3 regions of the Kocuria sp. CPCC 205261 genome follow, and region 2 is predicted to be linked to each of the others. Evidence: riboswitches for the same ligand, from Rfam matches in the RefSeq annotation. Region 2 holds a riboswitch; each other region holds the start of a gene.

Region 1 (6,996 bases), on a different contig from region 2:
CGCGGATGGAGTTCACGTTCCACGTGGCGATTCTCATGGGGTCCACCGTAGCGAGCCGCGGCCCACGCTGGGAAACCGCGGGCGGACGACGGACCGGGTTCTCGTACGAGGGACCGAGCGGATCGGTTCCGAAGGTGTTGTCGCAGGCCTGCGGGGCAGTGGACTCCACGGCTTCGCCGGCCTGGTCCTGCGCCTCGTTCGCGGCCTGGCTGGCCTCGCTCGTGGTGACGTCCGGGGCCACGGATGCGGCGGCGCCCGGGTTCTGTGTGGCGGCGTCGCCCACGAGGTCGTCCTTCCACGAGGGCTTATGGGACGGGGTGGATTGCCATTCGGCGGATTCCCGCCGCGTAACACCTCAGTGCCCCTGGCCGCGGGACGGGCGGTGTGAATTCCCAGGGCTGGTCCGGTCATGATCCGGGACGCGCCATGTGACGCCGCAGTAGTGTGAGGTCATGGACGCAAGGCGGGCGCTAGCCGAGATCAGAGAACGCCGTATCCTCCTGAAAGCGGCCGGTGCGGGTGCTGGTGCCCTGCTGGGGGCGCAGGCCGTGGTGATCGCCTCGCTCGCCGGGCTCGACTGGTGGAAGCGTCACGGGCGTCAGCAGCGTGACGCCCCGCACCCCGGGACGTTCAATGCGCACGTGCAGGACTCGGACATCACCATCTACACGTCGGGTGAGTCGGTGTACGAGGACATGCTCGATGCCATCGACAACGCCCAGCACTCCATTCACATGGAGACGTTCATCTGGAAGAACGACGAGACGGGTCAGCGCTTCCTGGACGCGTTCAACCGGGCTGCGGATCGGGGCGTGGAGGTGTTCATCATCTACGACGGGTTCGCGAACCTCGTGATCCCGTCCTCCTTTTACGACTTCTCGGACCGGGTTCATGTGTACCGGATGCCGGTGGTGCGCCGCCCGTTCTGGAAGGGGCCCCTGCGGTTCTCGGGCTTCAGCCATTCCAAGATCCTGGTGGTGGACGACAACATCGGTTTCGTGGGGGGCTACAACTTCGGTTCTCTCTATTCCCGGCAGTGGCGGGACACGCATATCCGGGAGATCGGGCCTGCGGTATGGGGGTTACGCAGCTCCATCGCGAGCGTGTGGAACGAGGACCGGGACCCGGAACACGCCATCGACTGGGTGGCGCCCAAGAATTGGGACCCGGAGGTGCGGGTCTCCGCGAACCTGCCCATCCAGCTCGTGTACCCCATCCGCGAGATGTACATGAACGCGATCAACAGGGCGCAGCACCACATCTGGGTGAACACGCCCTACTTCATCCCCGACCAGCAGATCCTGGACTGCCTCCTGGACGCGGCCGTTCGCGGGGTGGATGTGCGGATCATGGTCCCCAAGGACTCCAACCACATCCTGGCGGACTGGGTGTCCCGCGGGTTCTACGGCCAGTTGTTGGAGGGTGGGGTCACCATCTTGCTGTACGCCGCCTGCATGATCCACGCCAAGACCGCCACGATCGACGGCGAGTGGTCCACCGTGGGCACCGCCAACATCGACCGGCTCTCCCTCTCGTTCAACTACGAGACCAACGTGGAGATCGTGGACCCGGATTTCGCGGCCGAGATGGAGAAGGTCTTCCTCGCCGACAGCGAGCACTGTGAGGAGCTGTCCTCGCCCCAATGGCGCGATCGCCACCCCATGGCACGGGTCGCCGAGACGATCCTGGTACCGCTGCGCCCGTTCCTCTGACCGGACCTTTCCGATCGGCGACGACGCCGCTGACGCCACCGACGATGCCGCCCCGCCCACCGTGCGGGGCGGCGTCGTCGTCCTGTGGCGGGGTTGCGCAGCGGGGCCTCAACCCCGCGTGAGGTGACCCCTCAGCGTGGTGGCGGTGTACGCGGTGCGGAACAGGCCGCGGCGCTGGAGTTCGGGGACCACGAGGTCCACGAAGTCGTCCAGGGAGTCCGGCTGGACGGGCGGCATGAGGTTGAAGCCGTCCGCGCCGGCGTTGTCGAACCATTCCTGCATGCGATCCGCGATGGACTCCGGGGTGCCCACCATCGTGCAGTGACCCCCGCCGGCGGCGAGGCGGCCGAGCAACTGGCGGACCGTGGGGCGCTCGGCCTCGATGATCCGCAGGATGGTGCTGTAGCGGCCCTGCGGACCGGTGAACTCCTCCAGGGGCGGCAGCGTGGGCACGGGCGCATCTAGGTCCCACTGCGCGCAGTCCTGCTCCACGAACGTGGAGAGCTGTGCGAGCGACTGCTCCACAGGGAGCAAACGGTCCACGCGGGCCTGCTTCTCGAGGGCCTCTTCGTGCGTGCGGCCCACGTACGTGACCAGACCGGGCATCACGATCACGGAACCGGGATCACGCCCGGCGCGGGCCACTTCGGCCTTCACCGCCGCGTAGTACTCCTGCGCGGCGGGCAGATCGTAGGCCACGGCGTAGATCCCCTCTGCAAAGTCGGCCGCGAGTGCCTTGCCGGGCCCGGAGGCACCCGCTTGGAAGAGGACCGGTTCCCCCTGCGGGGAGCGCGGGACCGTGAGGGGTCCGTCCACCAGGAAGTGGCGGCCCTCGTGGTCCAGGCGGTGCAGCTTGGAGGGGTCCGCCCACTGGCCCTCGGGGTCCGCGGTGACGGCGTCCTCGTCCCAGCTGGCCCACAGGGCGCGGGCCACCTCCACGAACTCGCGGGCGCGTTCGTAGCGCTCGTCCTTGGGCGGCATGGCCCGGTAGCCGTGGTTGCGGGCTTCCGCATCCCACATGGAGGTCACCACGTTCCACCCCGCTCGCCCGCCCGAGATGTGGTCCAAGGACGCGAGCATCCTGGCCGCGTGGAACGGGGTGAAGAACGTGGTGGACACCGTGCAACCAGGCCGACGCGCTCGGTGGCCCGCGCCATCGCGGACAGCGCTGTCAGGGGTTCCAGGCTCCAGCGGGGCCCGCCGGAGACGTCACCCACGCTGTGCCCGTCCGCGAAGAACACCGCGTCGAACAGACCGCGTTCGGCAGTCCGCGCGAGCTCCTCGTAGTAGGCGATGTCCGTGAGGCGGTGCACCGGGGAGCCCGGCGCGCGCCACGCGGCCTGGTGGTGGCCGGCCCCGTAGAGGAAGGCGTTGAGGCGCAGCGTCCGGGCGGGTGTCCCGGGCGGCTGGTTCACCTGGGCGGGACGGGTGGACGCCGCAGGGGCGGCGGACGGGGTCCGCGCGGTGTCGTGCGGGGCGGCCATGTCAGTCCATCACCAGTCCACCGTCGACCACGAGGTTCTGCCCGGTGACGCCGCGGGACCAGTCGGAGGCGAAGAAGAGGGCGGTGTCCGCGAACTCCTCCGGGGTGGTGACCCGACCCAGGGGCGTACCGGCGGCAATGGCGTCGAAGACTTCGGCCGGGGTAGCGGCACTCGCGTCCGTGGTGCGTAGCAGGCCACCGGAGATCATGTTCACGGTGATGCCCAGGGCCCCCAGGTCCTTGGCCGCCGTACGTGTGAGGGAGAGCAGGGCGGCCTTGGCTGCGGTGTAGTCGTGGTAGGGGACCACGGGGTTCTGGAAGAGATTGGTGCCGATGTTGATGATGCGCCCGTGTCCGGACCGGCGCATCCCCGGGACGACCGCCTGGATCACGTTGAGTCCGCCCACGACCGCGCCGGTGAACTGCTGGGAAAGATCCTCGGCGGCGAGGTTTTCGAGCGAGGGGCGGGCGTCCCCGTTGAAGCTGAAGTCCACCAGCGCGTTGTTCACGGCCACCGTGATGGGCGCGCCGAAATGGTCCTGGGCGAGTGCCACCATCTCCTGCACCTGCCCGGCATCGGTCACGTCCGCCCGAACGGCAATGACCTTGTCCTCACCGAGTTCGCGCACCAGTGAGCGGGCGCGGTCCTCGCTCGCGTGGTAGTTCACGACCACCCGGGCGCCTTCGCGGGCGAAGGCTCGGCTGAGGTGTTCACCCAGACCCCGGGCTCCTCCGGTGATCAGGACGATGGTGGTGTCGATCCGCATGCTCACTCCTGTGGCTCACGGCGAAGAACGCGGTGCGCCACCCGTGCGGTGCCACCGTGACATCCCTTCGCCAGTACTAACTGGACAGGTTCGACGGGTGTCATCTCAGCCATTGCCTCCAGGGCTCCCCGGCCCGGTGGGTCGTGGGAACGTGCAGCGGCACCCCGTGTCACTGGGCCCAGTCTAAGCACAGGGGTCCGGACCGGGGTCGCGCACGGCGCAGGCCGTCGGCGGGCATGGCCAATGCGGTTGTCCAGCGCAGTCAGGCCAGGGTCGTCCCCTTGGGTATCGCGCGGGCGGGGAGGATCAGCCCTCCCGCCACCACTCGTCCGCCGGGGTCACCGGGACCGTGCGCTTGTGGCGGGTGCGCAGGAACGTGCTTTCGATCTTGCGGGCCACCTCCTCGGGGACGTCCTTGCCCTCGAGGAAGTCATCGATGTCGTCGTAGCGCAGGCCCAGCTCGTCCTCGTCCGTGCGCCCGGGGTTCTCGTCCAGGAGGTCCGCGGTGGGGACCTTGCCCACGAGTTGCTCGGAGGCTCCCAGGTACGCGAGCACCTGGCGGTTCTGCCGTTTGTTCAGCCCGCCCAGGGGCAGGACGTCCGCGCCGCCGTCGCCGAACTTGGTGAAGAACCCGGTGACCGATTCCGCCGCGTGATCCGTGCCGATCACCAGCAGGTTGTGGTCCCCGCCCACCGCGTACTGCGCCGTCATACGCACGCGGGCCTTGGTGTTACCACGGGTGAAATCGGTGAGCTGCTCACCGGTCGCGGCACCGTAGGCGGACTCGAAACCGCGGACGGCCGGCGCGACGTCGTACGTGATGACCCGGTCCGGTTGAATGAATTCGAGCGCCGCCTGGGCGTCGGCCTCGTCGTGCTGGATCCCGTGAGGCAGTCGCATGGCCACGAACTCGGCCTTGATCTCGTCCTCGCGCAGTTTCTCGACCGCGAGCTGGGCCAGGCGCCCGGCCAGGGTGGAGTCCACGCCGCCGCTGATCCCCAGGACGAACCCCGCGGTGTGCGTGGCCTTGAGGTAGTCGCTCAGGAAGTCGACGCGGCGTTGGGCCTCCCGCTCCGGATCGATCTGCGGAGAGACGCCGAGCTCGGCAATGATCTGTGCTTGCAATTCACGCATGCGTCCATGCTAGTGGCCGGTTCCCGCGGGGACAGGGGCCTACCGCCGGCCCGTCCCGTGGCCCGGAGGACGGAGGACGGAGGCCGGCGCTGGGCCCCCACGCTCGGACCCGCCCCCCGGAGGACCTATGAGATGCTGATCACATGAACGAGAACTCCTACGAGACCATTGAAGTCCGCCGCGAGGGACGCGTGGGTGTCATCACCCTGAACCGTCCCAAGGCACTGAACGCGCTGAACGAACAGACCATGCGGGACGTGGTGGCCGCCGCGACCGAGCTGGACCGTGACTCGGGGATCGGCGCGCTGATCCTCGCAGGTTCGGAGAAGGCCTTCGCGGCCGGTGCTGACATCAAGGAGATGTCCGGCAAGTCCGCGTCCGATATGTACCACGAGGACTTCTTCGCGGGGTGGGACGCTTTCGCCCGGCTGCGCACCCCCAAGATCGCCGCGGTGGCCGGTTACGCGCTCGGCGGTGGGTGCGAGCTCGCGATGATGTGCGATCTGATCCTCGCCGCGGACACTGCAGTGTTCGGTCAGCCCGAGATCGCCCTGGGTGTGATCCCCGGGATGGGCGGCACCCAGCGCCTCACCCGCGCCGTGGGCAAGGCCAAGGCCATGGACATGATCCTCACCGGACGGCAGATGCGCGCCGAGGAAGCCGAGCGTTCCGGTCTGGTCTCCCGCGTGGTCGCAGCGGACGAGCTCATGGACACCGCCCTGGAGGTCGCCGGAAAGATCGCGGAGATGTCCAAGCCCGCGGCCCAGCACGCGGTCGAGACCGTCAATGCCGCGTACGAGTCCGGGTTGTGGGCCGGCGTCCAGCACGAGCGGCGGGTCTTCCACGGGCTGTTCTCCACCGCGGACCAGAAGGAGGGCATGTCCGCGTTCGCGGAGAAGCGTAAGGCGCGGTTCTCCCACGAATGAGCCCTGTAGGGGACGACGACGCCGCGCGGCCCGGTCCGCGCGGCGTCGTCGCGTGTCAGGTCAACACTACGCAAGTGCGGTTCAAACACGGCCGTGGTTCCGCAGATGCGGATAAACTCCTCCCATGACCCACCTCCGTATCTCCCAGGCCGCGACCTTCGTGGGCGTCAGCGATGACACCGTCCGGCGGTGGATCGAGCAGGGCACGCTCACCGGGCACAAGGATTCCGCGGGGTACGCCGTGGTGGACGGCGCCGAACTCGCGGCATACGCGCGCGACAACGCCGTGAGCCCTCAGGATCCCGCCGGGGTGAACAGTTCGGCGCGCAACCGCCTCGTGGGACTCGTGACCGCCGTGACCTCCGATCCCGTGATGTCCCAGGTGGAGCTGCAGTGCGGCCCGCACCGGATCGTCTCGCTCATGAGCACGGAAGCGGTGCGTGACCTGGGGCTGGAACCGGGGTCCGTGGCCACGGCCGTGGTGAAGTCCACCGCGGTCATCGTCGAGACCGAGGGGCGCAAGTGATGGGGCGCGCGGCGACACGCATGCGCGCCCTGGCTTGCGCGGTGAGCGCGGTGGCGCTCTCCGGATGTGCGGGAGCGTCGGACGGGGGAGGGGACGCGGCGTCGTCGTCCGATCAGGAGACGACCCTGCGGGTGTCCGCGGCGGCCTCGCTGACCCATTCCTTCGACGAGCTCGCGCGCACGTTCGAGGCGGCGCACCCGGGGGTGAAGGTCAGCATGAACTACGGAGGCTCGTCCGGGCTCGTGCAACAGCTGACCGAGGGCGCCCCCGCGGACGTCTTCGCCTCCGCCGATCAGAAGAACATGAAGAAGCTCACGGACGCGGGCCTGGCCGCGGGGGAGCCGAGCGTGTTCGCGACCAATGTGCTCACCCTCGCGGTACCCAAGGACAACCCCGCGGACATCACCTCCTTCCGGGACGTGGTGGACCGGGACGTCAAGCTGGTCAC
Region 2 (6,996 bases):
TCCTTCTGGCTGCCCGACTCCTACCCGACCGCGTCCGCACCGGTGACCGCGGTGTTCGCGGGCCTGTTGACCAAGGTGGGCGTCTACTCGATCATCCGCACCGAGACCCTGTTGTTCCCCGGGACGCAGATCAAAGATCTGCTGATGTGGGTCGCGTTGCTGACCATGATCGTGGGCATCCTGGGCGCGCTCGCCCAGATCGACATCAAACGTATGCTCTCGTTCACGCTGATCAGTCACATCGGCTACATGATCTTCGGCATCGCACTGGGCACGCAGGCCGCCCTGGCGGCGGTGGTCTACTACATCGCGCACCACATCGTGATCCAGACCAGCCTGTTCCTGGTCGCCGGGCTGATCGAGCGCCGCGGTGGCTCCACCAACGTGGACCGCCTCGCCGGGATGCTCAGGATCTCCCCGCTGCTGGGGGTGCTGTACATGATCCCGGCCCTGAACCTGGGCGGCATCCCGCCGTTCTCGGGCTTCCTGGGCAAGGTGGCCCTCCTGGAGGCCGGTGTCGAGGCCGGGACGTGGCTGAGCTACCTACTCGTGGGCGTGTCCGTGTTCGTCTCGCTGCTCACGCTCATGGCCCTGATCCGCGTGTGGAACCGCGTGTTCCTGCGCAACGTGGACGACGCCGAGTACCCGGACCCCGTGCTGCGCGCCACCACCGCGGAGGGCCGCCGCCCCCGCACGTCCCGCGCGGTGGCGGGCAAGTCCGGCAGCCGCTTCTCCGGCCGGTCCCCCGTGGTGCTGCTGCCCGGGACCATGGTGGGCGCGACCACCGCGCTCGTGGCGGTGGGTGTGGCACTCACGGTCTTCGCCGGGCCGCTGTTCGATCTCGCGGACAACGCGTCCGAGAACCTGATCAATCCGGATCGATACGTCAATGCCGTGCTGGCCCCCGTGGGTCCCGGTGGTGTGAGCGAGGAGGGCCGATGAGTACGTCCCCGATGCAGCGACGCTCCCGGAACTCCTTGCGGGCCGAGCTGCCCCTGATCCTGTGGCTCGTGGTCGTGTGGGGGGCCCTGTGGGGTGACTGGAGCGTGGGCAACCTGGTCTTCGGGTTGATCCTCGCGGTGTTCGTGACCCGCACGCTCACGCTGCCCCCGGTGCGGTTGTCCGGGCGGTTCAACGTCCTGCATTTCGCGCTGTTCGTGGTCACGTTCATCTGGCAGGTGGCCCGGGCCAGCATCCACGTGTTCGGTGTCGCGCTCATGCAGGGCCCCAAGGTGCACAACGCGGTGCTGCGGGTGAAGCTGCGGCAGAACAACGACCTGCTCATGACGGCCGTGGGTCACACCATGGCGCTGATCCCGGGCTCGCTCGTGGTGGAGGTGGATCGCGGCAACGGGATCCTGTACTTCCACGTGCTGGACGTCTCCACGCCGGAGGAAGCGGAGTCGTTCCGGGAGTCCGCGCTTAATATCGAGGCGGCGTGGATCAAGATCATGGGCTCCAAGGAGGACCTCGCGACACTGGAGGCCTCGGGTGGCGCGGGCGGCGCGGACGCCTCCGGCGCCGTCGCGTCGCCGACCACCAAGATGAACAAGGCCCTGGACGGCCGTGGGGAGGAGCGGCCATGACCATGTTTGACGTCGCCGTGTGGGTGTGCGGTGCGATTCTCACCGTGGCGGCCGCGGGCACGATCTACCGGCTGGCCAAGGGCCCGTCCCTGTTGGACCGGGTGATCGCCACGGACGTGTTGCTCGCGATCGTGGGTGCGGGTCTCGCCATCGAGATGGTGTACAACCACCACTCCAGCAACATCATCCTGCTCGTGATCATCTCCCTGGTGGGCTTCCTGGGGTCTGTGACGGTCGCGCGCAATGTGGGGTTGGAGCGCTCATGAACTGGCACACCGTCCTGGACGTCATCGCGCTGCTGTGCCTCGTGGGGGGGTCCCTCATGTCCCTGGCCGCGGCGGTGGGTTTGGTGCGCTTCCCCGATCTGCTCTCGCGCATGCACGCCGGCACCAAACCCCAGGTCCTGGGGTTGCTCCTGCTGCTCACGGCCGTGGCGATCGAGAGCGGCAATCCCGGCATGATCCCGCTGATGATCCTCGCGTGGCTGTTCCAGCTGCTCACGGTGCCCGTGTCCGCGCACATGGTGGGCCGCGCCGCCTACCGCTCCAAGCACCTGAACCAGAAGAACCTCGTGGAGGACGAGCTGCGCGAGGTCGTCGCTCGCGCCGGCGAGGAAGAATCTCGCTGAGGACGTAATTCTCGGTGGGACCGGGTTCCTTCCGCCCCGTCGCGCCCGGCGCTTCGTATGCTGGGCAACGAGCACGACGTCGTCGGCCGCCCGGTGCCGCCGGCACCCACAAGACAAGGAGAACCTCATGAACAAGGTAATGGACATTTTCGGCACGGTGGCGTCCCTGGGTGGTGTGGCCCTGGCCAACAAGGGTCTGTCCGCGGTGTGGAAGCAGGTCACCGGCAACGAGCCCCCCGCCAAGAACCCGGACCCGGACGAGGCCTGGACCGACATCATCATCTGGGCCGTGATCACCGGTGTTGTGGGCACCGTCATCAAGGTGGGGATCTCCCGCCAGGTGGCCAAGTTCGAGTCCAAGGACTCCGATCCCTCCCGCAGCTCCCAGAGCGAGATCTGAGCCGGCGGGTCCCGCGCCCCCCTGTACGGGTGGGCCGGGGCCGCGTAGGACGCACGTACGACGGCGGGTGGCCGGGCACGAGAGATGCCCGGCCACCCGCCGTCGTGGTCTAGACTGGCGTCTCAACGACAGGGGAGCGCCACCGCGGCGCTGAGAGTGCGCGTGAGCGCAGACCCTCGAACCTGATCCGGCTCGTACCGGCGCTAGGGAGTCGAGTATCTCAAGGACCCGCTCGCAACGGCGGGTGGTGTTCTTCCCCTCCTGGGATCTTCAGGAGGATTCAGCATGACGCAGGTCGGTAACACCCCCACCCGTACACCGCGCGCAAGCGGCTACCGCAGCTCGTCGTGGCGGGTCGTGGACATCGTGGTCACCGCCGTATTGGCCGCGGTGTGCGCCGTGATCTTCTGGATGTGGTCCAACCTCCTGTACCCGGCGGTCTCGGCGGGCACGGTGGCCTACCCGCCGTCCGCGGGGCTCATCGCGGGGGGCTGGCTCGTGGCGGGTACCCTGGGCGCCCTGATCATCCGCAAACCGGGCGCGGCTCTGTTCTGCGAGTTGCTCGCGGCCGTGATCGAGGGCTTCCTGGGAACGCATTTCGGGTGGCTCGTGGTGCTCTCCGGTCTGGTGCAGGGCCTCGGTGTGGAGGTCGTGTTCCTCCTGACCCGTTACCGCCGGTTCGGTCCCGTGACCGCGGCGATCGGTGGGGCGGTATCCGGGCTGTTCCTGGGCGTGAGCGAGAACATCATGTACAACTTCGAGTGGGCTCTGGATCAGCAGGTCGTCTACGCGGCGCTGACCACGCTCTCCGGGGCCGTGATCGCAGGGTTGCTCATGTGGGCCGTGATGAGGGCCCTGCAGGCCACGGGTGTCCTCGGAGCACTGGCCTCCGGCGCCGTGCGCCGATGACCGCGGAACCGACCGTGCAACTCACGGGCGCGCGGGTGGTCCTGGAGGGGTTCGGATGGCATCACCCCGGCCGCGAGACGCCCAGTCTGGTGGACCTGGACCTGATCATCGAGCCCGGCGAACGTGTCCTGCTCCTGGGCCCGTCCGGGGCGGGCAAGTCCACGCTCCTGCAGGCGCTCGCCGGTGTGGACCAGGACCCTGACGGCCGCTCCGCATCGGGCGGGTTGAGCGTCGGGGGTGTCGACCCGCGCGACGCCCGCGGCGCGGTGGGCTTCATGCACCAGGACCCCGAGACGCAGGTGGTCCTGTCGCGCGTGGGGGACGACGTCGCGTTCGGCCTCGAGAACCTCGCCGTCCCCCGCGAGCGGATCTGGCCGCGTGTGCGGGAAGCGCTCGCGCGCACGGGTCTGGATCTCCCGCTCGACCACCCCACCACGGCGCTGTCCGGGGGGCAGAAACAACGTCTCGCGCTCGCCGGGACCCTGGCCATGTGCCCGCGGCTGCTGTTGCTGGACGAACCCACGGCGAGCGTGGACCACGAGGGGGCGCAGCAGCTGTGCCGCGCCGTGGCCGATGCGGTGCGCGAGGACGGGACCACCCTTGTGGTCGTGGAGCACAGGGTGGCCCTGTGGGAACCGGTCGTGGACCGTGTGATCGTGCTGGCCGACGACGGTCGGGTGGCCTTCGACGGCCCCGCGCAGCAGACCCTGCAGGACGCCCGGGACCTGCTGCAGCACCAGGGTACGTGGGTCCCCGGCTGGGTGCCGCGCACTCGCACTCCCGTGCATGCCTCGAATGGCATGGATCCCGCGGTACGGCAGACGGCTGCCTCCGCGGGGCCACACGGCATCACGCCGCCCGCTGTGCCTACGGAGAATGCGCCGGCCGCGTCGCCCATGAGGGCTTCGGATGTCGCGCAGTCTGCGCAGGATACGGGTGGTTTCACCACCGTGCCCGCCGCCGTCGCACCGGGCACCACCTTGTTGAGCGCACGCGATCTCGCCGTGTCCCGGAGCCAACCGGGACGGCGGGCGCTCGCGCGGCGGCGTCGTCGGGCGCTCGCCGCGTGGCGGCGCGGGGAAGCGTACCCGGAGCCGGACGTGCGCACGGGGGCGGCGCCGGCGGCCGAGAACATCACCGTGGACGTCCGCGCGGGGCACGCGCTGGCCGTCACAGGCGTCAACGGCGCCGGGAAGTCCACCCTCGCGCTGACCCTCGCCGGACTGCTGCTGCCCGTGCGCGGCACCGTGTGGGCCACGGACGCCCTCGCGACCGACGCGCCCGCTGATCCCTCCCTGTGGGACGGCGCGGAACTGGTCTCCCGCGTGGGCACCGTGTTCCAGCATCCCGAACACCAGTTCCTGCGCCCCACCGTGCGCGAGGAACTCGAGTTCGGTCCCCGGCAACGACGACGCCGCGTGGGCCGTCGCGATGCGCGCGTCACCGACGCGATGGCGGACGCGGACGACGCCCGGGTGGCCGAGCTGCTGCGACGGCTGCGCCTCGAGGAGCTCGCCGAGGCCAACCCGTTCACCCTGTCCGGCGGGCAGAAGCGGCGGCTGTCCGTGGGCACCGTCCTGGCGGCGTCCCCGCGCGTGCTGATCCTGGACGAACCCACGTTCGGTCAGGACGCCCGGACCTGGAAGGAGCTCGTGGACCTGTTGGTCGAGGAGCTGGACGGGGGCACGGCCGTGGTGGTCGTGACCCACGACCGGGATCTGGTCGCGGCCCTGGGTGCGCACGAGCTGAGGCTCGGCTCATGAGCACGGTCGCGAGCGTGCTGCCCGCCGTGGCCCGCGCGGGATTGCTCGCCCGGACGAATGCCGTGGTGAAACTGCTCGGGGCTCTCGTGATCACGGCGGTGCTCGTGGTCAGCGCGGACCCCGTGACGAGCGGCGTGGCGCTCGGGGGCCAACTGCTCCTGCTCGCTGCCGCCGGGATCGGTCCGTGGCGGCTGCTCACAACCCTATGGCCGATCGTGGTGGCCGCCCTGATCAGCGGGTGGGGGACCGCGGTGCTCTCCCCGGAGGGCGGTCCCGTCCTGCTACACCTGGGGTGGATCACGATCACCACGGGGTCGCTCGCGGCCGGTGGGGCGATCGCCCTGCGTGGTCTCGCGATCGCGCTGCCCGGGATCACCGTGCTGCTCACGACCGACCCCACGGACCTCGCGGACGGTCTCGCCCAAACCCTCAAGCTGCCGGCACGCTTCGTGCTCGCGGCGCTCGCAGCCCTGCGGCTCGTGGAGGTCATGGTCACCGAGTGGGGTGTGCTCGCGGCGGCCCGGCGCGCCCGCGGTGCGGGGGGAACGCGGGGCCCGTGGGCCGCTCTCACCGAGTTCGCCGGTCTCGCGTTCACATTGCTCGTGCAGTCCTTGCGCCGGGCCACGCGCCTGGCCATGACCATGGAGGCGCGCGGTTTCGGGGCGGGTCCGCGCACATGGGCGCGCGTGCCCCGTTTCGGCCGCGTGGACGTGGTCGTGGGGTGTGCCACCGTGCTCATCGCGGTCGCCGCAGTGACGCTGTCCCTGCTCACGGGGGCGCACCGCTTCATCTGGCAGTGATGCGCCCAAGGTGACGGGGGAGCACTCGCGCCCGGGCATGTCGAGATGGGACGGGCGGTGCGGGCGCGACCACCCGTGACGCGCTCAGCGCCCCGGGCGGCCCAGCAGGAAATCCGTGAGGGTGCGGGTGAGTTGGGGGTCCGAGGCCACGGGCCGCCCGTCCACGCTCGTCACTGGGACCGCGAGCCGCACCGAGGACGTGAGCCACACGGCGCTCGCTGCGAAGAGGTCCTCGGGGTACAGCGGTCCGTAGTCCACGGCCCAGCCGCGCTCGCGGGCGGCGTCGAAGATCCGGGCTTGCGAGGTCCCCTGCAGGACCCCGCGGGACGGTTCGGGCGTGAGCAGGGTGGGCGCAGCGCCGTCGTCGTGCCGTGCGCACACCACCGAGGACGTGGCGCCCTCCAGGATCCTGTGGTCCGTGGAGGTCATGAACACGGCGTCCTGCGCGCCGTGGGCGTGGGCGTAGCGCACCGCGGCCATGTTGACCGCGTAGGACAGGGTCTTGACCCCCGGGAGCAGCCACGGCAACCCGGTGTCCTCCGCGGGGTCGTGGCCGCGCTCGAGCAATACCACGGACACCCCCGTGCGCCGGGCGGCGAACGTCCGCTTGGGGACGGGCGCGACCGTGAGCCATGCCCACGGCTGATCACCGGGGACACCGCGGCTGATGCTCAACTTGACCGTGTGCTCCGCCCCGAGATCGGCCGAGGGGTCGCGGGCGCCGGGGCCGGCCGCCGCGAGTGCCGTCGTCAGGGCCTCGCGCCACGCATCCGCGGACGGTGCGGGCAATTGGGCGGTCCCCGCGGAATGCCCCAGCCTGACCAGGTGGGCGTCGAGCTTGTACGCGGTGCCGTCCAGGACGTGGAGGGTCTCGAAGACGCCGTCCCCGCGGGTGAGCCCCTGGTCCTCG
Region 3 (6,996 bases), on a different contig from region 2:
CGGGTGATCTCGAACTCCTTGCGGTCCTTCCCTCGACGACGTCGCACGGGTTCCGGGCGCAGCACGGTCTCCGCGCGGCGCTGCTCCTCCCGCTGTTCCTCCTGCTCGCGGGCACGGGAGACGAGCTCGGCCATCGCGAAGCCCAGTTCCCGCAGTCCGGCGTGCGAGGCCGTGGAGATCTCGAAGACCGGGTAGCCGCGTTCCTCGAGTTCGGGGCGGATGAACTCGGCCAGTTCCCGCGCCTCGGGCACGTCCACCTTGTTCAGGGCCACGAGTCGGGGACGCTCGGTCAGCGGGATCGTGGTGGGGTCGTCGTCGCGGATGGCCTCGGCGTAGTGGGACAGTTCCTGTTCGAGGGCGTCCAGGTCGCTCAGCGGATCCCGTCCGGGTTCGAGCGTGGCGCAGTCGATCACGTGCACGAGTGCGGCGCAGCGCTCCACGTGCCGCAGGAACTCGAGTCCCAACCCCTTGCCCTCCGAAGCACCCGGGATCAACCCCGGCACGTCCGCCACGGTGAAGCGGGTGTCACCCGCCTGGACCACACCCAGGTTGGGCACCAGGGTGGTGAACGGGTAGTCCGCGATCTTGGGGCGCGCGGCACTCATGGCCGCGATCAGGCTCGACTTGCCCGCGGAGGGGAAGCCCACCAGGGCGATGTCCGCGATGGACTTCAGTTCGAGCTCGACCTGGTGTTCCTCACCGGGCACACCGAGCAGAGCGAAGCCCGGGGCCTTGCGCTTAGGCGAGGACAGTGCGGCATTGCCCAGTCCGCCCTGGCCGCCACCGGCCAGCACGAACTCACTGCCCTCACCGAGCAGGTCCGCGAGCACGTTGCCCTGCCGGTCCTTGACCACGGTGCCGTCCGGGACGGACAGCACGAGGTCCTGGCCCTTGAAACCGTGGCGCATGTCCCCCTTGCCGGGCTCACCGTTGGGGGCCTTCTGGTGGGGTGCGTGGTGGAAACCCAACAGCGTGGTGGACTGACCGTCCACACGCAGGATCACCGAACCACCGTCGCCGCCGTTGCCGCCGTCCGGGCCGCCCAGGGGCTTGAACTTCTCGCGCTTGACGGACACGCAGCCGTGGCCGCCGTTACCGCCCGTGGCGTGCACGATCACTCGATCTACAAAACTAGCCACGCGGCTCCTCGGTGGTAGGGGTCACCTGCTGCGAGCGGGTCGACCGGGGTTTTCTGAAAAGACTAGAGGGTGAGCGCGTGAAGCGCCCACCCTCTAGTGGTCGCCGCCACGGGGTCGTGGCGGCGGGTGGACCCAGGGGTCCGAATGAGAATTACTCGGCGGTCTGAATGTTGACCACGCGGCGACCGCGGCGGGTGCCGAATTCGACGGCGCCAGCGGCCAGGGCGAACAAGGTGTCGTCCTTGCCGCGGCCCACGTTCACGCCCGGGTGGAAGTGCGTGCCGCGCTGGCGGACGATGATCTCGCCGGCGTTAACGGACTGGCCGCCGAAGCGCTTCACACCCAAGTACTGGGCGTTGGAGTCACGGCCGTTGCGAGTGGAGCTCGCACCCTTCTTGTGTGCCATGGTGTGTGCCTACCTTCGTTGGAAACGTATGTGGGGAGCCGGATACTCAGGCGTCGATGCCGGTGACCTTGACGGTGGTCAGTTCGGCGCGGAAGCCCTGACGCTTCTTGTAACCGGTCTTGTTCTTGTACTTCATGATCGAGATCTTGGGACCGCGCAGGTCCTCGACGATCTCGGCGGTGACCTTGACGTTCGCCAGGGTCTTGGAGTCGGAGGTGACCTTGTCCCCATCGACCAGCAGCAGCGCAGGAAGCTCTACGGTGCTGCCTGCCTCGCCGGCGACGCGGTCAAGGGTCACGAGGTCTCCGATGGAAACCTTCTCCTGGCGGCCGCCTGCGCGGACAATCGCGTACACCACTTGGGAACTCACTTCTCTCGACATCTATGGACTACGTGTGTGGGTCGGGCGTACTCCTGGAGGACTGCGAATGTCGAGACATCACGCCGCGGTGATCCATGACCGACCGCATTCTCCGCGTGGCTATCGCATCGATTCAGGATGTTCGCCCGAGTGTGCCGCAACCTGGTGCGTGAACTGGATATGACACACACCGGCGCTCGGCACCGACACCCCAGCCTACCCGATCACCCGAAGTCATGCCAGTTGCGCCGCGGCGCGCCGCTCGCCCTCCGGCGACGTCGCCGGGGTCGTCTGCGCGAAGAAGGCCAGCTCGAGCGCGCACGCCCGGTGGAACGCGCGGCGCATGTGCTCCCGGGTGGCCGGGTCCGCGTGGGCGGCCTCCCGGTCCACGATCTCGCGCACCGACTCGGTCGCGGTCTGGAAGTCCGGATCGTCGTACGTGCTGAGCCAGTCGGCGAACGGGTGCTGCGGTCCCGCGACGCGGGCACGACGGGTGAGCTCCGCACCCACGTGGGCGTAGAGCCAGTAGCACGGCAGGATCGCGGCGGAGCCCACCGCGAAGCCGTCCTGACCCGTGCGCGCCAGCAGGAAGTCCGCGTAACTGCTCGTGACGTCACTCGGCGGCATGGGCTCCCGGTCCCCGAGCCGGGCGCGATGCAGCGCGGACTCGACCGAGACCACGGAGGCCGACGCCGCGGCGAAGTGTTCGCGCGCACGCTCGTCCGGGGCGGAGGCCGCGAGCAGGGCCAGCGCCCGGGAGTAGTACTGCAGATATTGCATGTCCTGGTCCAGGTACAGCTCGAACTCGCCCGGGTCCAGGGTGCCGTCCCCGAGGCCCCGGATGAACGCCAGGGCGGCAATGCGTTCACGCACCGGGGCGCTCTCCTCCCACAGTTCATCGGTGAACCGGGGGCCCTCGGATTCCGCGGCGGCCGTCATCACGAACGCCGGATCCGTGACGAGGTGCTGGACGTGGTGCATGTGGTGCACGGGACCGTTGCCGTGACCCACGTGCAACTCGTCCGCGCCGCGCAGTGCACCGCGCAACCATGTGCGGGCCGTGCGGATCGCCTCGGGCCAGTCCCCGGTCCGCGCCACGACCGTGGCCACCGCGGAGGACAGCGAGCACCCGGTGCCGTGGGTGTTACGCGTGTGCACCCTGCGACCCTCGAACAACGCGGCGGGTTCGTCCTGACCGGGGAGCAACAGGGCGTCCGGGGTCGTGTCCCCGGCCAAGTGGCCACCCTTCACGAGGACCCGGGTATGGAACGCCGCCGCGACCGCGCGTCCCTGCTCGAGCGCCTCGTCCCAGGTCGCGGCCACGGGGCGCTCGGCCAGCACCGCGAGTTCCGGGAGGTTGGGGGTGATCAGATTCGCGTGGGGCAGCAGCTCCCGCAGGGCCCGTTCGGCGTCCGGACGCAGCAATCGCCCACCGGCCGTGGCGACCATGACGGGGTCGATCACGACCACGGGTGCGCGCCCCACCATGAGCCAGTCCCGGACCGTGTCGATGACCTCCACGGAGCCGAGCATCCCCACCTTGATCGCATCCAGGGTGACGTCCCCGGCGACCGCATCCAGCTGGTCCCGCAGGACCTGGACGGGTGGGGTGTGTACGCTCACGACGCCCCGGGTGTTCTGGGCGACCACTGCGGTGATCACACTCAGCCCGTACCCGCCCAGTGCGGCGATGGATTTCAGGTCCGCGGCGTGACCCGCCCCGCCCGTGGGATCGGTTCCGGCAATCGAGAGGACGCGGGGTATGGCGGTAGAAGGCGTGGTGTCCACGACAATCCCTTCGCTAGTACGAGCTAGATCAGGTTCGACGGGTGTGTTCTCAGCCGCAGTGCGCAGCACCCCGTGTGTGTGTCCCCGATCATGCCACAGGGGCACCCGGAATCCCGGGTGCCCCTGCGGTGCTCGCGTGGCGACGGATCCAGCCGCCGGTCACTCAGTCCTGCTTGCCGGTCATCGTGATGTCCTGAGCCTTGATGCCCACACCCACGATGGTGGGCTGGTCACCGGACGCCGCGGGGGCCACGGCCCCGGCCTCCGCGGTGAAACGGCTGACCTGCCGTTCCTGCGTGTACTCGTGGGTCTCCACGCTCGCGGTTCCGGGCGCGGCCGCCGGCGCCACGGCACGCCGCGACCCACGACGCCGTCGGGCCGGAGCCGCCGGCGCCTCCGCCGGCCGGTTCCCGCCAGCGGACGACGCTGCCCCGGAAGTCTGCTGCTGCGCGGCACTCGTCTGCCCTGCACTGGATTGCGCAGTCCCGGAGTTCGACGGCGCGTGTCCGGCGGCCGACCGCTTCGACACCGCCTCCCGCGGCTGGGACGCGGCGTCCGCATCCTGAACGGCACCCTCGGTCGAGGTTTCGTCCTCGCCCGCATCCGTGAACGCGGCGCTCAGCGAATCCAGGGACAGGGCCTCCTGGGTGCCCTCGCTCCCCCGCTGCTCAGACTGCCCGTGGGGCAGTTCGATGACCTCGCCGTGAATCGTGAGGCTCGCGGACGAGTCCCCACCGGAACGGTCCTCGGACCGGGAATCCCCGCGCGAGTCGTTCCCGGAACCGTCCCGGCCGGAACCGTCGTTCTGCACGGCGTTGTCCTCGCCCTGCTGACCGCGACCGCGGCTGCGCTTGCCGCGGCGCTTGCGGCGACGGCGCCCGCCCTCGGACTCCCCGTGGGAGTTCTCGGACGCGTGCTCCCCGCCCTGCTGACCGCGGGAGGTCTGCTGCTCCTGGGAACCGGTGTCCTCGGCCTGCCCGCCCCCGGACTGCGGTGCGGTGCCCTGGGAAGCATTCCGTGCGGCGTCGTCGGACTCGTCGTGGGAGGAGGCCGCGGCGATGTTCGCCAACGCCGTGCGGGTGGCCTCCACGCGCGCCTGGTCCGGCTCGTCCGAACCGTGGTGCTGGTTGCCGTTCCTGGGCTTGTCCTGCGCACCGTTGTGCTGCTTGTTGCGCGAACGCTTACGCTCGTGTCGAGTGCCGCGCTGGTCGGAGGGAGCCGCGCCGGAGCGGCCCTTCAAGGGGTGGTCGTGGACCACGACGCCGCGGCCCGCGCATTCCTCGCACGGCTCGGAGAAGACCTCGAGCAACCCCGTACCCATGCGCTTGCGCGTCATCTGCACGAGACCCAGGGAGGTCACCTCGGCCACCTGGTGCTTCGTGCGGTCCCGGCCCAGGCACTCCACGAGCCGGCGCAGTACGAGATCGCGGTTGGACTCCAGAACCATGTCGATGAAGTCCACCACGATGATCCCGCCGATATCCCGCAACCGCAGTTGCCGCACGATCTCCTCGGCGGCTTCGAGGTTGTTCTTGGTCACGGTCTCCTCGAGGTTGCCCCCGGAGCCCGTGAACTTGCCGGTGTTGACGTCCACCACGGTCATGGCCTCGGTGCGGTCGATCACGAGCGATCCGCCGGAGGGCAGGAAGACCTTGCGCTCGAGGGCCTTCTGGATCTGCTCCTCCACGCGCATGTGCTCGAAGAGGTCGTCATCGCCGGTCCAGCGCTCGAGGCGGTCCAGCAGGTCGGGCGCCACGTAGGTCACGTAAGCCTCGATGTTGTCCCACGCCTGCTCGCCCTGGACCACCATGGCGGTGAAATCCTCGTTGAAGACGTCCCGCACGGTCTTGATGGTCAGGTCCGGTTCCGCGTACAGCATCTCCGGGGCCAGCGTCTTGGTGGACTTGGCCTTGTCCTGGATCTGCTCCCACTGCGAGCGCAGCCGGTTGATGTCGTTGGTCAGCTCGGTCTCGGAGGCACCCTCCGCCGCAGTGCGCACGATCACGCCCGCGCCCTCCGGCAACCGGTCCTTGAGGATCTTCTTCAGCCGCTGGCGCTCCACGTCCGGGAGCTTGCGGGAGATCCCCGTCATGGAACCGCCCGGGACGTAGACGAGGTAGCGACCGGGCAGGGACACCTGGCTCGTGAGCCGAGCACCTTTGTGCCCCACGGGGTCCTTGGTGACCTGCACGAGCACGGTGTCCCCGGACTTCAGGGCGTTCTCGATCTTGCGGGGCTTGCTGCCCAGCTCGGCGGCGTCCCAGTCCACCTCACCGGCGTAGAGCACGGCGTTGCGGCCGCGGCCGATGTCCACGAAGGCGGCCTCCATGGACGGCAGCACGTTCTGCACCTTGCCCACGTACACGTTGCCGATCAGCGAGTCCTGCTGGGTGTGCGAGACGAAGTGCTCGGCAAGGATCCCGTCCTCGAGCACACCGATCTGGATCCGGTCGTCCTTCTGCCGCACGAGCATCTTGCGCTCCACGGATTCGCGCCGGGCCAGGAACTCGGCCTCGGTGATCACGTGGCGGCGGCGGCCGAACTGCCGGGACTCACGACGACGCTGACGCTTGGCCTCGAGCCGCGTGGAGCCCTTGACCCCGGTCACCTCGTCGCTGCCCGTGCCCTCACCGGCACCGCGCGGGGCGCGGACCCGGGTCACCGAGCCGTCGGACTCGTCCACGAGTTCCATGTCCTCGTCACCGCGACGCCGCCGGCGACGCCGCTTGCTCGTGACCTCGCCGGACTTGTCGTCCTCGCTGTCCACGTCGTCCTCGCTGTTCACGTCCTTGCGTGCGGCCCGCTCGGCCTCGCGCTGGGCGTCGCGTTCCTTGGCGGCCTCGCGCAGTCGGGCAGCCTGCTCCTCGGCGGCACGGCGGATCTCGTCCGGGTCCGGGGCATGGAACATGAGGGAGGCGCCGGGACCGAAGGCCCCGAAGTTCTCCTGGGTGCTGGGCTGGTCGTTCGCGGACTCCTCGGCCTGTACAGTCTGCGCGTCCGTCTGTTCCGAGGTGTCGGTCTGCTCGTCGCTCGCCTCGGCCGAGCCGGTTCCTTCGCCGGCCTGCGTCGTCTGCTCGGGCCCGTCGGCGCGCAGAGCGGCCTGCTCATCCGTCTCGCGGGCGCGCTCAGCGGCGTCACCGGCTGCGTCCTCGACATCGAGCGCGATCTCGTCCTCGATACTCTCCGCGGGCTGCTCGGCCTCGGGGATCTCGGCCACTGGGATCTCGCGCGCGGGCGTGTCCGCAACGCCAGCATCGTCGGAAGCGGTGGCCGCGGAATCGGACGTCCCCGGATCCTCGGCG

Evidence for each region. Region 2 has a riboswitch for thiamine pyrophosphate ahead of RF646_RS02610 (ECF transporter S component). Riboswitches for the same ligand answer to the same signal wherever they lie in the genome.
Region 1: it holds a riboswitch for thiamine pyrophosphate, as region 2 does, so the genes downstream of both, RF646_RS11030 (3-oxoacyl-ACP reductase) here and RF646_RS02610 (ECF transporter S component) in region 2, are expected to answer to the same signal.
Region 3: it holds a riboswitch for thiamine pyrophosphate, as region 2 does, so the genes downstream of both, RF646_RS05155 (bifunctional hydroxymethylpyrimidine kinase/phosphomethylpyrimidine kinase) here and RF646_RS02610 (ECF transporter S component) in region 2, are expected to answer to the same signal.

Annotation. Positions count from the first base shown of each region.
Region 1 covers NZ_JAVKPU010000011.1:44,337-51,332, forward strand. Annotated here, with positions in the region: gene RF646_RS11015 (exodeoxyribonuclease III) at 1-37, opposite strand, end outside; gene RF646_RS11020 (phosphatidylserine/phosphatidylglycerophosphate/cardiolipin synthase family protein) at 453-1,712, shown strand; partial or broken gene RF646_RS11025 (LLM class flavin-dependent oxidoreductase) at 1,821-3,127, opposite strand; gene RF646_RS11030 (3-oxoacyl-ACP reductase) at 3,198-3,962, opposite strand; TPP riboswitch at 4,008-4,139, opposite strand; gene nadE (ammonia-dependent NAD(+) synthetase) at 4,269-5,096, opposite strand; gene RF646_RS11040 (enoyl-CoA hydratase) at 5,240-6,022, shown strand; gene RF646_RS11045 (molybdopterin-binding protein) at 6,147-6,548, shown strand; gene modA (molybdate ABC transporter substrate-binding protein) at 6,569-6,996, shown strand, end outside.
Region 2 covers NZ_JAVKPU010000001.1:559,405-566,400, reverse strand. Annotated here, with positions in the region: gene RF646_RS02635 (Na+/H+ antiporter subunit D) at 1-942, shown strand, start outside; gene RF646_RS02630 (Na+/H+ antiporter subunit E) at 939-1,586, shown strand; gene RF646_RS02625 (monovalent cation/H+ antiporter complex subunit F) at 1,583-1,852, shown strand; gene mnhG (monovalent cation/H(+) antiporter subunit G) at 1,849-2,214, shown strand; gene RF646_RS02615 (DUF4235 domain-containing protein) at 2,342-2,614, shown strand; TPP riboswitch at 2,735-2,841, shown strand; gene RF646_RS02610 (ECF transporter S component) at 2,900-3,523, shown strand; gene RF646_RS02605 (ABC transporter ATP-binding protein) at 3,520-5,286, shown strand; gene RF646_RS02600 (energy-coupling factor transporter transmembrane protein EcfT) at 5,283-6,086, shown strand; gene RF646_RS02595 (aminotransferase class IV) at 6,171-6,996, opposite strand, start outside.
Region 3 covers NZ_JAVKPU010000003.1:170,213-177,208, forward strand. Annotated here, with positions in the region: gene obgE (GTPase ObgE) at 1-1,139, opposite strand, end outside; gene rpmA (50S ribosomal protein L27) at 1,291-1,545, opposite strand; gene rplU (50S ribosomal protein L21) at 1,592-1,903, opposite strand; gene RF646_RS05155 (bifunctional hydroxymethylpyrimidine kinase/phosphomethylpyrimidine kinase) at 2,141-3,694, opposite strand; TPP riboswitch at 3,682-3,777, opposite strand; gene RF646_RS05160 (Rne/Rng family ribonuclease) at 3,858-6,996, opposite strand, start outside.